2 regions of the Nitrobacter hamburgensis X14 genome follow, and region 2 is predicted to be linked to the other one. Evidence: riboswitches for the same ligand, from Rfam matches in the RefSeq annotation. Region 2 holds a riboswitch; the other holds the start of a gene.
The links. Region 2 has a riboswitch for cobalamin ahead of NHAM_RS13410 (TonB-dependent receptor plug domain-containing protein). Riboswitches for the same ligand answer to the same signal wherever they lie in the genome.
Positions count from the first base shown of each region.

Region 1: linked by a shared signal. The riboswitch ahead of NHAM_RS19130 (FecCD family ABC transporter permease) and the one ahead of NHAM_RS13410 (TonB-dependent receptor plug domain-containing protein) in region 2 are both predicted to bind cobalamin.

Region 1 covers NC_007964.1:4,106,752-4,112,645, forward strand. Annotated here, with positions in the region: gene NHAM_RS19115 (heavy metal translocating P-type ATPase) at 1-795, shown strand, start outside; partial or broken gene NHAM_RS28420 (IS481 family transposase) at 918-1,016, shown strand; gene NHAM_RS19120 (ABC transporter substrate-binding protein) at 1,178-2,077, opposite strand; gene NHAM_RS19125 (ABC transporter ATP-binding protein) at 2,083-2,865, opposite strand; gene NHAM_RS19130 (FecCD family ABC transporter permease) at 2,862-3,887, opposite strand; cobalamin riboswitch at 4,000-4,204, opposite strand; gene NHAM_RS19135 (hypothetical protein) at 4,280-4,564, opposite strand; gene NHAM_RS19140 (peroxiredoxin) at 4,830-5,315, opposite strand; gene NHAM_RS19145 (DUF924 family protein) at 5,514-5,894, opposite strand, start outside.
Region 2 covers NC_007964.1:2,876,404-2,882,297, reverse strand. Annotated here, with positions in the region: gene NHAM_RS13420 (sensor histidine kinase) at 1-456, shown strand, start outside; gene NHAM_RS13415 (peptidoglycan-binding domain-containing protein) at 449-1,054, shown strand; gene NHAM_RS13410 (TonB-dependent receptor plug domain-containing protein) at 1,257-3,344, opposite strand; cobalamin riboswitch at 3,454-3,650, opposite strand; gene rpe (ribulose-phosphate 3-epimerase) at 3,705-4,406, opposite strand; gene NHAM_RS13400 (outer membrane beta-barrel protein) at 4,792-5,894, shown strand, end outside.

The DNA of each region.
Region 1 (5,894 bases), 1.2 Mb from region 2:
GGAGTAGCCATCGTCTCTGAGGCCGAAAGGCGTGGTCTCGATATCCCGAAAGCATTCGGCGGCGGGATCGCGACGCCCGGCAAGGCAGTTACGGCCCGCCTCAAATCTGGCTTCGTGTCGGTTGGATCGCCTCGTCATGCGGCCGAGCAGGGCGACATCTCGGATGAGATCAAGAAGCAGGTCGGAGCGCTGGAGCGTCAAGGCAAGACTGTCGTTGTCGTTAGCGAAGGCAAGCCCCTCCTCGGACTGATCGCATTGCGCGACGAGCCACGTCCGGATGCCGCCGGCGGTCTTGCCAAGCTGCGCGCGCTTGGCGTTCGTCCGATCATGCTAACGGGCGACAATGCTCGTACCGCCGCTGCGATCGGCGGTGCGCTCGGCCTTGAAGCCCGAGCCGAGCTACTGCCAGATGCCAAGCTCGCCGCGATAGCGGTTTATAAAGGCGAAGGCCCTATCGCCATGGTCGGCGACGGCATCAATGACGCTCCGGCGCTTGCCGCGTCCTCGGTCGGCATCGCCATGGGAGGCGGGACCGACGTTGCGCTGGAGACCGCGGACGTGGTTCTCTTGAAAAACCGCGTTGCCGGCGTCGCAGAGTTAATCGCGCTATCGCGGGCGACACTCTCCAACATCTGGCAGAATATCGCTATCGCGATCGGCCTAAAAAGCGTTTTCTTGGTCACCACGCTATTTGGCGCGACGCCGCTCTGGATGGCTATCCTGGCCGACACCGGCGCGACCGTATTGGTGACGGCAAACGCACTGCGGCTGTTGCGCCTCAAAGTGGAGACGTAGGTCTAATGACATGGTTCGGTGCGGGCCGGGCTGGCCTGCGCCGCGGCGGCGGTCAGCGTTCCAATTGTCCTTGTCGAGAAAGACAGCAATGGAGACCCGTGCGGGGAGCGGCGTGCCTTTCTCCCACATCAGGTCGCCGCGCCGCGGAACTCTGGCTGCACCGATACAACTGGCATCGGCCTCTTGGCGGTATAAAACATCGCACTCCAATCAGCAGACTAGAGCCTTTCGCTTCTGATGGAATCAGAAGCGAGCTCTATGATTTTGATTTGACGCGTTTTCTTCCCGCGAACCGGTACCCATCCCCGGGTCAAGCCCGAGGACATGTTTCGCTCGAAAACGCTCCAAGCCTCTTCAAGGACAACCTGTTGAGGCCCCGCGCCTAGCCCCCGACGCGCTTCAGCTCCGCGACCAGCCGGTCCAGCGCATCGGCGAGCATCGGCCCGCCGCACACCGTGAGGTCTTCGGGAATCACGATGCGCCGCGACGACGGATACAGTTTTTCCAGCGCCGGATGCAGCAGCAGCGCGCTTCCTTCGTCATCCGCGACGTCGCTGTCGTCGGATATCAGGATAAAGTCCGGCCGATCGGCAACAATGGTTTCCAGCTTGGCAAACCCGCCGGAGCTGATGTCAAGGCCGGACGCGGCATTCGACAACCCGGTGATCGAGAGCAACGCGCTGGTGACGCTGTCATCGCCCGAAACCCAGCCGCGTCGCGACAGCGCCAGCACCCGATAGGGCTTGCGCCCCACTGCCTCCCTCGCGCGGGCAATCGCCGCATCGAGCCGCGCGATCTGGGCTTCCGCGCGATCCGGGTGCCCGACAAGATCGCCCATCCGGCGAATCTGCTCCTTCACGTCGTCGATCGATTTTGCGATATCGAACTCGGCCACGCGCATCCCCTGCTGTTTCAGCAACTCGCGCGTCGTTCGCTTCATGTAGCGGCTGGCGACGACAACATCCGGCCTGAGCATCAGCACATCCTCCGCCTCCCCGGAAAGCCGCCGATATTTCTTCGCCTCCGTCGCGGCCCAGGAGCGCGCTGCATCCCGCGAATAAGGGCTGAGGCCGAGGATCTGGGCGGGATCGGCAAGCGTCATCAGGAGCTGATCGGTGCACAGGTTGATCGAGGCGACGCGCTGCGGATCGGCGGCCTGCGTCTGCGTGACGACCCCGGCGGTCAATGCGAGAGCGGCCGCGGCAAGACCGCCGCATCTGCGTCCGGCGATGCCGGCCCGGATCGCCTCACTGAGGCGCTGCAACCGCGCCAACAGCGACATCGCGATCACACCTCCGCCCACGGCACGATCACGGTTTCGCATTGATAGTCGGCCCGATAGGTCCTGACGCGAAAGACGTCGGCGATGACGGTCTCCGAGAGCGCGCCGGCAGGCGGTCCCTGCGATACCAGGCGCCCGTCGGACAGCACGAGAACGATATCCGCAAACCGCGCCGCGAGCCCGAGATCGTGCGTCACCACGATGACCAGCACCCCACTGTCGGCCGCGGTCCGCAGTCTGGTCACGACCTCGATCTGATAGCGCGGATCGAGCGATGCGGTCGGCTCGTCGGCCAGCAGCACTGGCGCTTCCACGGCCAGCACCCGCGCCAGCGCCACCCGGCCGCGCTCGCCGCCGGACAACTCCGTCACGCGACGATCGCTTAAACTTACCACGTCGGTCGCCTGCATCGCCCGCATCACCGCCGCGGCATCTTGTTCCGTCAGCCGCGCCGGATCGACCGCGCCGTGCGGGTACCGGCCAAGCGCCACGATATCCCTCGCCGGCAACGGCCAATGCATCTGATGGCCTTGCGGCAGGTAGGCGAAACGGCGCGCGCGCTCTCGAAGGGTGAGCGATGGCAGCGCGTCGCCGCAAACCTCGATGGTCCCTTCCGATGGCAGCAGGCCCGCCAGCGCCCGCAGCAACGTGGTCTTACCGGCGCCATTCGGCCCGACCAGCGCGACAAGGCATCCGCCTGGGAGCGACAGCGAAATGTCGCTCAGGACAACTCTCTTTCCAAGATTAGCCGATAGCGACGATGCGATGAGAACGACGGCTTCGCTCATGCGACGCCTCCACCCAGCGCGCGCCGCTCGCGCACGATCAGGTACAGGAAGAACGGCACGCCGATCAGCGCGGTCAGGACGCCGACCTTGATGTCCGAGGTCGAGGGAATGACGCGTACCGCGATATCGGCCGCGAGCAGCAGCGCCGCGCCGGTCAGCGCGCTCGGCACCAGCAGCCGCGCCGGGTCGTAGCCGATCAGGGGCCGCATCAGATGCGGCGCAATCAGGCCGATGAAGCCGATGGCACCGGCCACCGCAACCGCGCCGCCGACGCCGAGCGCAACGCCGAGGATCGCCCACAGCCGTAACCGGCCGACATCGACGCCGAGGCTCTGCGCGGATTCCTCACCCAGACTGAGCGCGCGAAACGCATGGCGCTGGCTCATCAGGATCGCGGCTCCCGCGACGATGAACGGCAGTGCCAGCGTGACGTGGCGAAAGCTGCGGTCTTCCAGCGAGCCCAACAACCAGAATGCAATCTCCAGCGCCGCGAACGGATTGTGCGACAGGTTCATGGTCAGCGACGTCGCCGCGCCGGCCAACGACGAGATCGCAAGCCCCGCAAGGATCAGGATCAGCAGGCTCGCATTACGCCCCGCGATCGCGAGCAGTGCGAACACAGAAGCGAATGCCGCGACGATGGCCGCGACCGGCAGTACGAAGGAACGCACGTCGGCCGATCCGACCGCGATGATCAGCACGGCGCCGAACGCCGCTGCCTGCGGGGCGCCGAACAGCGAGGGCGACGCCAGGGGGTTGCGCAGCAGGCCCTGCAAGGCCGCACCCGACAAACCGAGAATGGCGCCGATGGCGACGGCGAGGATCGCGCGCGGCAACCGGATATCCTGTACGATGATCCGCTGGACGTCGCTGCCGCCGCCGAACAAGGCATCGAGAACAGTGACCGGCGACAACCTCACAGGACCCACTCCCAACGACACCAGCGTCAGTATCGTGACCCCCGCGCACAGCGCGACCGTCACGACCGTTCGCTGGCGGGCCGCGATGGCTGTCGTCACCATGTGGCGTTGAAAGATGTGGCGTTGAAAGCCGTGCAAATCGCCGGGCCGGCCGGCCCGGCAGCATAGTTCGGGAGACCCATGACGACCCTTTCCGCCGACCCGCCGTCGAACGCCTAAGAATGCGTCACCGGCCGGTCTCCTGGCTCGCGGCCGTTATCCGGATCCGCCTTCCCGCACATGCATGGCATGGTCAGTGGCCGAATGGATACGGATGGCCGCTTACAGTTGCGGGGGCAGCCGCGGTATTGGGGGCAGTATCCCCGCACCGCATTCCCGTTTCACCTCCCGCGGGAGGCACCGATGATCTCCCAAACAAGCACAGCGAAACACTCCGTGCAACCGGGGACGCGTTCGCCTGCGTTGCCGCGAAATACGGCCAGCACGCAATACCATCAGAGCCGCGAGAGATAACGGGGCAGCTCCTGTTCGAATTCAGGGAAGTAGCGCGAAATCACAGACATATCGAAGCGAGCGAGGATCGACTCCTTGGGCTCCCGGTCAAGCAGGAAGCGAAAGGCGGCCTCGAGGCAGCGCTCGGGCGTGTGCTTGCCGGCTGTCAGTTGCTTGCTCTTCACGTCAGACATTGTGACGCGGTGACGCGTCTCGCTCTCTCCTTCGCGGACCACAACCTCGAAATCGAGCGGGTCGCCCTCACCGACGCGCTGAACCTCGATCATACGGTCACTCCCGTTTCAACGGTCGGTGGCGCAACTGTTCGTTCCCTACTGCACCGCATACGCCGCTGCCAAGATGCCTGCGAGCTTCTCCGGCCACAAGCCTGTCGTTATTGGGCTCTCGTCCGGCCTGAGCGAAGCGAAGGCGGGTGAGGGGTCGTGAGAGCTTGGCAGGAAGAAAACCCCTCACCCGGCTCAACCTCGCGACGCTCGATTTCGCCACCCTCTCCCACAAGGGGAGAGGAAAAGAAATCGCTCGGTAATCAGCTCAAAGCTGTCCCAGCAGCGTGTCGCCGCCGGAGACCTCGACCTTGCCTGGGTTCGGTTCAAGATTGAGCGTCTTTACCACGCCGTCCTCGACCAGCATTGAATAGCGCTTGGAGCGGATGCCGAGGCCCTTTTCGGATGCATCGAATTCCATGCCGATCGCCCTGGCGAAGTCGGCGTTGCCGTCGGCGAGGAAGGTCGCCTCGTTGCGCTGGTCGGTATCGCGCTTCCAGGTGTTCATGACGAAGACGTCGTTGACGGAGACGATCGCGATCTCGTCGACGCCCTTGTCCTTGATGGCGCGGGCGCTAAGAAAAATGCTCGGCAGATGCTGTTTGTGGCAGGTGCCGGTATAGGCGCCGGGCACCGCGAACAGCGCCACCTTCCTGCCCTTGAAGATGTCGCCGGTGCTTTTCACCTGAACGCCGTCATCCGTCATGATGCGGAAGGTCGCGTCGGGCAGGCGGTCGCCAACTTTGATGGTCATGGTCAAATCTCCTTGAAATGTGCGTTGTATCTGGGCCAGATAGGTGTCCGGCACAATATTCCACGGCCGCGAAACGACAACGGTCGGCTCTTCACCGTACCGTCATTAGAGCGTTTTCGAGCAAGCACGCCCTCGGGCTTGAACCCGAGGATCAAAAGGCTGGCGCCCGGCTTTGATTCCAGCAAAGCCGAAATAGCGCTAGCCGGCAAACCCGCCCGCGTCGAGAAAGGCCTGTTCTTCCCGGCTCGTCGTGCGTCCGAGCATTCGATCGCGATGCGGAAAGCGGCCGAACCGGCGAATGATGTCGGCGTGGATTTCCGCGAATTTGAGGTTGTCGGGCCGTCCACGGCTGCGAAACAGCGCGACGCAGCGCTCCTGATCCGCGAGACGTTCGGAATGCATGAAGGGGACATAGAGGAATTCGACGAGGTCAGGGTCGATGCGCGTGTCGGCACTGCGTGCGATGGCGCGGTCGGCGACGGCGCAAGCGTCGTCGTCGGTCGAAAAGCTGCGGGCGTCGCCGCGGAACATGTTGCGCGGAAACTGGTCGAGCACGATGACGAGCGCCAGCGCGCCGTC
Region 2 (5,894 bases):
GGCGATCCGCGCGCGTTCAGACAGATCGTTTTGAATCTGGTCTCGAATGCCGTCAAGTTCACCGAGCGCGGCGGCCGGGTCACGATCTCGGCGCGCGTCGAAGGATCGCGCATGGTGTTGCGCGTGATGGACAACGGCGTCGGCATCGCGCAGGAAGACCTCAAGCGGATCGGCGACCCCTTCTTCCAGGCTGGGAAAACCTACCAGCGGCGCCATGAAGGGACCGGACTCGGGCTGTCGATCGTCAAGAGCCTCGTTGCGTTGCACCGGGGCGAGATCGATGTGCAGAGCAAGGTGGAGGAGGGGACCACGGTGACCGTCATGTTGCCGCTGACATTCGTGCCCGGCGTCGACGTGTCCGAAGCCGAGCCGGCATCGGACAATATCGCGACGCTGACGCCCGCACCGCGCCCCGGCAAGCAGGATCAAGGTTATCGGGTGAAGAAGAGTGCCTAGAAGAGCTGTTGGAGAGGATGTGGTACGGCCTCGCCGTCGCAGCGTGGCTACCGGGAAGCGCGAAGTTGACGAGGAACGCGGTCTCGCCATGCGCATTCTCCTGCATAGCCCGAAAGATCTGCTTGCGGGTTCGCTCGCCTTTGCCGCCGTCGGCGCGATCGTCGCCAACGCCATGTTCATGCAGGCCGGCCATCATCCGTCGCCGATGTTCGGATCTGATGTCGCGACGCCGCTGACGTTGCCGCAGGCCAATCCGCTGCCGCGGCCCCGACCGGTCGAGGCGGACACGGCGAGCGTCCGCCCGGCCGAACCGCACGCGAATGCCGCCGATCCTCCCGCCAATCCCGGCAAGCCGGCTGCGTCGCACAGCAGCGATCCCGTCGCCGATCTTATCAACGCGACGCGCCATGTCGCCGCAGTCCAGCGGACATTGACGCAATACGGCTATGGCCAATTGAAGCCGACGGGAACGGTTGGGACCGACACCCAGGCCGCGATCCGGAAATTCGAGCAGACTCGCCGGATGCCGGTAACCGGACAAATGTCGGACCGCCTCGTGCGCGAACTTGCGGTCATGACCGGACGGCCGATCGATTAGAGCCATTCATGCTTATACGGAATCAGGCTGCCGTCATTGCGAGGCGCATCGCGCCGAAGCAATCCAGAAAGCTCCGAAGAAAGACCTGGATTGCTTCGCGGAGTTTATCATCGGGCGGCGCCTTGCGCCGGCCCGTTGGCTCGCAATGACATCTGAATGAATGCGTTAGGCCGCGTCGCTCCGGCCAAACGTCCGTCGAGAGCTATTGCACCCCGTCACTCGCCACCCGGATGCCGCCGAAAATCCCGAGGCCCGGCGCAAGGAATCCGGTCGGATTCTGGTAGCGGACGTCAAAGAGATTATCGACCCGCCCGAACACCTTGACCTGATCGTTGATGGCGTAGTCGCCACGCAAATTCACAAGCGTATAGCCGGGCGCGGCAATTCCGGAGGCCGAGCCGTCGCGCGTGACATCAAGCCAGTTGCTGACGCGGAGCACCGTTGCCGATAACGTCAATTCATCGACGGGGAGCCAGGTCGCCGTCACGCTCCACTTTTCCTTGGGCCGGCGCAGCAGTTGCAGGCCGGTGCCGGCATCGACGGCGCGGGTGAAGGTGTAATCCGCGCGGATGCCGAAACGCTCGGTGATCTGTGCCGAGACGAAAGTTTCGGTGCCTTCGGTTGTCGCGCTGTTTACGTTCACCAATGACGTGAACGTATCGTTGTATCCGATCAGGTTGGTGATGTCGTTGTGGAAGTAGGTCGAGCCGAACCGCACGCGATCGTTGAATAGCGGCTGCTCGAAACCGGCATCGTAGCCTCTGCTCTCTTCGGGTTTCAGGTTGGGGTTGGCGAAGAAGTTGAAAGCCGGGTAGTTCTGGTACAACTGGCTCAACGACGGCGCCTTGAACCCCGTGCCGTAGCTCGCCTTCAGTTTTGTTTCCGTGACGGGAAGAATAACCGCCGGCGCGATCCGGTAGGTCCCATGCTCGCCAAACCGGTCGTTGGAGTCCTCGCGGACATTCGCAACCAGGAAAAAGCGTTTCGCAAACGCCGATTGCAACTCGATGAATCCGGCCTTGTTGCCGTTCTGAGCCGCAAGATCGGTGGTGTCGATGCGATCGGTCTGTTGCTCGGCGCCGACGATCAGGTTGTTATCGCGCGCAATCTCGGCGACTGTATGCCAGTCGAATTTCAGCCGGGTGCCCGTGGTGGTTGTCGCAACCGGATCTCCCGGGCTTATGTCGTAGCCTCTGCTGTTGGTGTAATTGACGCCGAAGTAGTTCTTGACGCGTCCGTCGAGCAGCGACCACACGGCCTCTTCGCGGTTGAAGAGCTGCTGGACGGCGTGCGTGCTCTGCGCGGCATTGGGAAAGCTCGGAAATCCGCTATCCCCGGTGAACAGCAGCGTCGCGTCGGTGTAGCGAACCACCGAATTCACGGTCAGGTTTTCATTGAGATCGACCCCGAGCTTGGTCGAATAGGTCTTGTTGTCGTAGTTGTTTCCGATTGCTTTCCGTCCCGGCGGGAGAAGCTCTGGCGGGGTGACGGGAACGTCTCCGGCATGGAGATGGGCGACGTTGACCGCGTAATTGAAGTTCTGTTCGGAGCCGCTCAATCCGAGCGTCTGGTTGAAGGTGTTGAACGAGCCGGCCTCGATTGACGCCGTGGCGCGCGGCGGACCTTCTCCCTTCTTCGTGATGATGGAGATCACGCCGCCGATCGCGTCGGAACCGTAGAGCCCGCTCTGCGGGCCTCGCAGAATTTCCATCTGCTGAATGTCCGCCGCAAGAAGATGCGCGTAGTCGAATGCGCCATTGATGTTGCCGGGATCGCCGATGTCGATGCCGTCGACGATCACCTTGGTGTGGTTGGCGTTGGTGCCGCGCATGAAAACCGACGCCTGGGCGCCTGGTCCGCCGGCTTGCACGACATTCAAACCGGGGACCGTGTTCAGGATATCCGGAACGCTGCGGTATTGCTGGGTCTGGATATCCTTCTCGGTGACGACGGTAACGGAGCTTGCCAACTGGTCCGCGGGCGTCACGATTCCGGTCGGGCTGACGATAACGGATGCCGTCGCGCCCGGAACGCGGGCATCGCCGACGGGGGTTTGTCGAGAGGCGGAGCGGGCCGCACGGCGCGATCGCGAAACCGCGCGGTGAGACGGCGGCGGCGAGTCTGTCGTTCTCTCCAGCGGGGGCGCGATCTGAATCGGCGGCAGCAGGTTCGGAGAGGCGGATTGCTGGGCGAGGGAAGGCGTAGTCAGGCCGATCGACCCCAACGACGCGAGGACGGTGGAGGCAAGCAGGCTTCTGCGATAAAGCCCGGAAACGAAGGCGGCAGACATGAAGAAACCTCGGCAGGACGTCGGTGGCACGTCACAGCGAACGAGGTTTCACAGGAGCCGCGGGGCGCCGGTGAAGCGGATGTCTGTAGTCCCCGACTGACATCTTCGCGTGTGACCACGGTTGACGGCAGGTCTCCTGGCTCGCGGGTCGTTACCTGGCGTCGCCTTCCCGGGGCCGAGATGTCCCAGTGGCCTGTGACGCAGATTCGCCGCTTACAGTTGCGGGGGCAGCCGTGGCGTTAGGATGATCCCGCACCACGTTCCCTTTTGATCTCCCGAGGGAGAACCGTCGCCGGTCATTTAGAAGTGTGTCAAAGCCGTGTCAATTGGCGGCGCGGTTTGGACACGGCTTTCGTTCCGTCAGACCAACTCGCCACGCGCCGCGGCGGCGGCGCTGCGGATCGCGTCCATGTTCGCCTTGTAGGATTCCATCGTGCCGCCCTTGAACACCGCCGAGCCCGCCACGAAGGCGTTGGCGCCGGCGGCGCCGAGCTCGCCCGCCACGTCGGGCGCGACGCCGCCGTCCACCTCGATGTCGATCGGCCGTCCCGCCGTCATCGCGCGCAGATCCCGAATCTTGTCCAGCGCCGAGGTGATGAATTTCTGGCCGCCGAAACCCGGATTGACCGACATCACCAGCACCAGATCGACCATGTCGAGGACATACTCGATGGTGGAAAGCGGCGTCGCCGGATTGAGCGAGACGCCGGCCTTCTTGCCGAGTGCGCGGATGGCCTGCAGCGAGCGATGCAGATGCGGCCCTGCTTCGACATGAACCGTGATGTGATCGCAACCGGCCTTGGCGAAGGCTTCGAGGTAGGGATCGCAGGGCGAGATCATCAGATGGGCGTCGAAAATCTTCTTCGTGTGCGGCCGCATCGCCTTGATGACATCGGGGCCGTAGGAGATGTTCGGAACGAAATGGCCGTCCATCACGTCGAGGTGGATCCAGTCGGCGCCGCCCTGATCGACGGCGCGGACCTCCTCGCCCAGCTTCGAGAAGTCCGAGGCCAGGATCGACGGTGCGATGACGAGAGGACGCGGCACAAAAGTCTGAGACATGAGCGTTTCCGAAAATTTCTGCGGGGCTTGAGAGAGCCTCGCGTAACATGGGCTGCGGCGGGGGGCAATGCGCGGAATCCGTCCTGATCCGGGTGGCGGTGATGCGCCGGGACGCAGGCTCGGCAGGAGTTCTGCCGCGAGAGGCGCGATCCGCGCCACGGCGGTAGGACGGTGTTCGTCGGTATCGACCCGACGGCGGCGGCTCGATCACCACCTCGCAGCGGTAGCCCTTTTGGTTCGGTGGCCATTTGGGTTTCGGTAGCCTTGGTCCGGTAGCCTTGGGTTCGCCGCATTCGTATCATTGCGCAGCCGACGCCGGTTTTCATGATCCGATAACCATATCATTCAAGTAGTCGTTCCTTCTGCAAAGTATTGCGAGGGGCGTATGTATCTACCACAAGTATTTCTGATCGCCGGCTGCCTCGGCCTCATCGGCTCCCACGCCTTCGCTGAAGACGACTTCACCGCGTCGTTCCGCCTGCGCGGCGGCTTCGATTCCAATCCGCAGTTTTCGATCGGGCAGGGCCGCGGCAGCGCGTTCATCGCCGCCGACACGGCGTTGGCGGCGGGAATGAAAGCCGACGGCTACACGCTGGGTGTCGCGGCGGAAGCCAATGCGACGCACTATGCGCAGCCGCTGTTGACGCCCGCTCGCGGCGGCAAGGTGATCCTGCGCGGTTCGATCGGCGACGACGATCTCAAGCTGGATTCCACGTCGACTATTGCCGACACCAGCACCTACAATCTGCGCTCGACCGACCTGATCCAGTCGATCAGGGGTGAGGCCCGATACGGGTCGATCAAGCTGTTCGCGACCGCGGAAGGAGGTCGGTCGAGTCTGAACCAGACCAACGCGATCTTTCAGGATTTTCTTCCCGATCCGCAGCAGTATTTGCGGGGCACGCTGATCCCCGGCGTCAGTCTCGTCAGCGGCAAATCAGAACTTGGGGCGTCCGTGAACCTGTCGGTGCGGCGCTATCTGCAGGAGTTCGATGTGTTCGGCTATCGCCGCCACAACGAAAGAATGCAGCCGTTTCTGTTTGCGAAATATGCCGGCGATGCCGTGACCGCGTTTGTCTCTGTCTCGCAGTTACGCGGGGCGTGGCACGATCCGGATTTCACGAACGTTGATCGAACGCTGTTCGATGCAAGTTTGACCTGGCGCGCAGCGCCTTTTCGAGTCGATCTGACTGCGTGGCGTCGCGCGGGCGAAACCACGTTTCCGATCTCGCCGATCACCATCGACACCGCATATTCCGCGAAGGTCTCCTGGAACGTGGAGCCGAAGGTGACGCTGGCGGCTTCGGTTGGTTATGCGGCATCCGACTATCTGGACTCGCCGTTTCGTGCGCAGACGCTGATCTGCGGCGTCGGCGCGACCCGCGACATCGACGATGACCTGACGCTCGGCATCGATATAGCTTATGCAAAGGGCTCGCTGATCTCCGGCGACGATGCGAACGGGCTTGTGGTCACGTCGTCGATCAC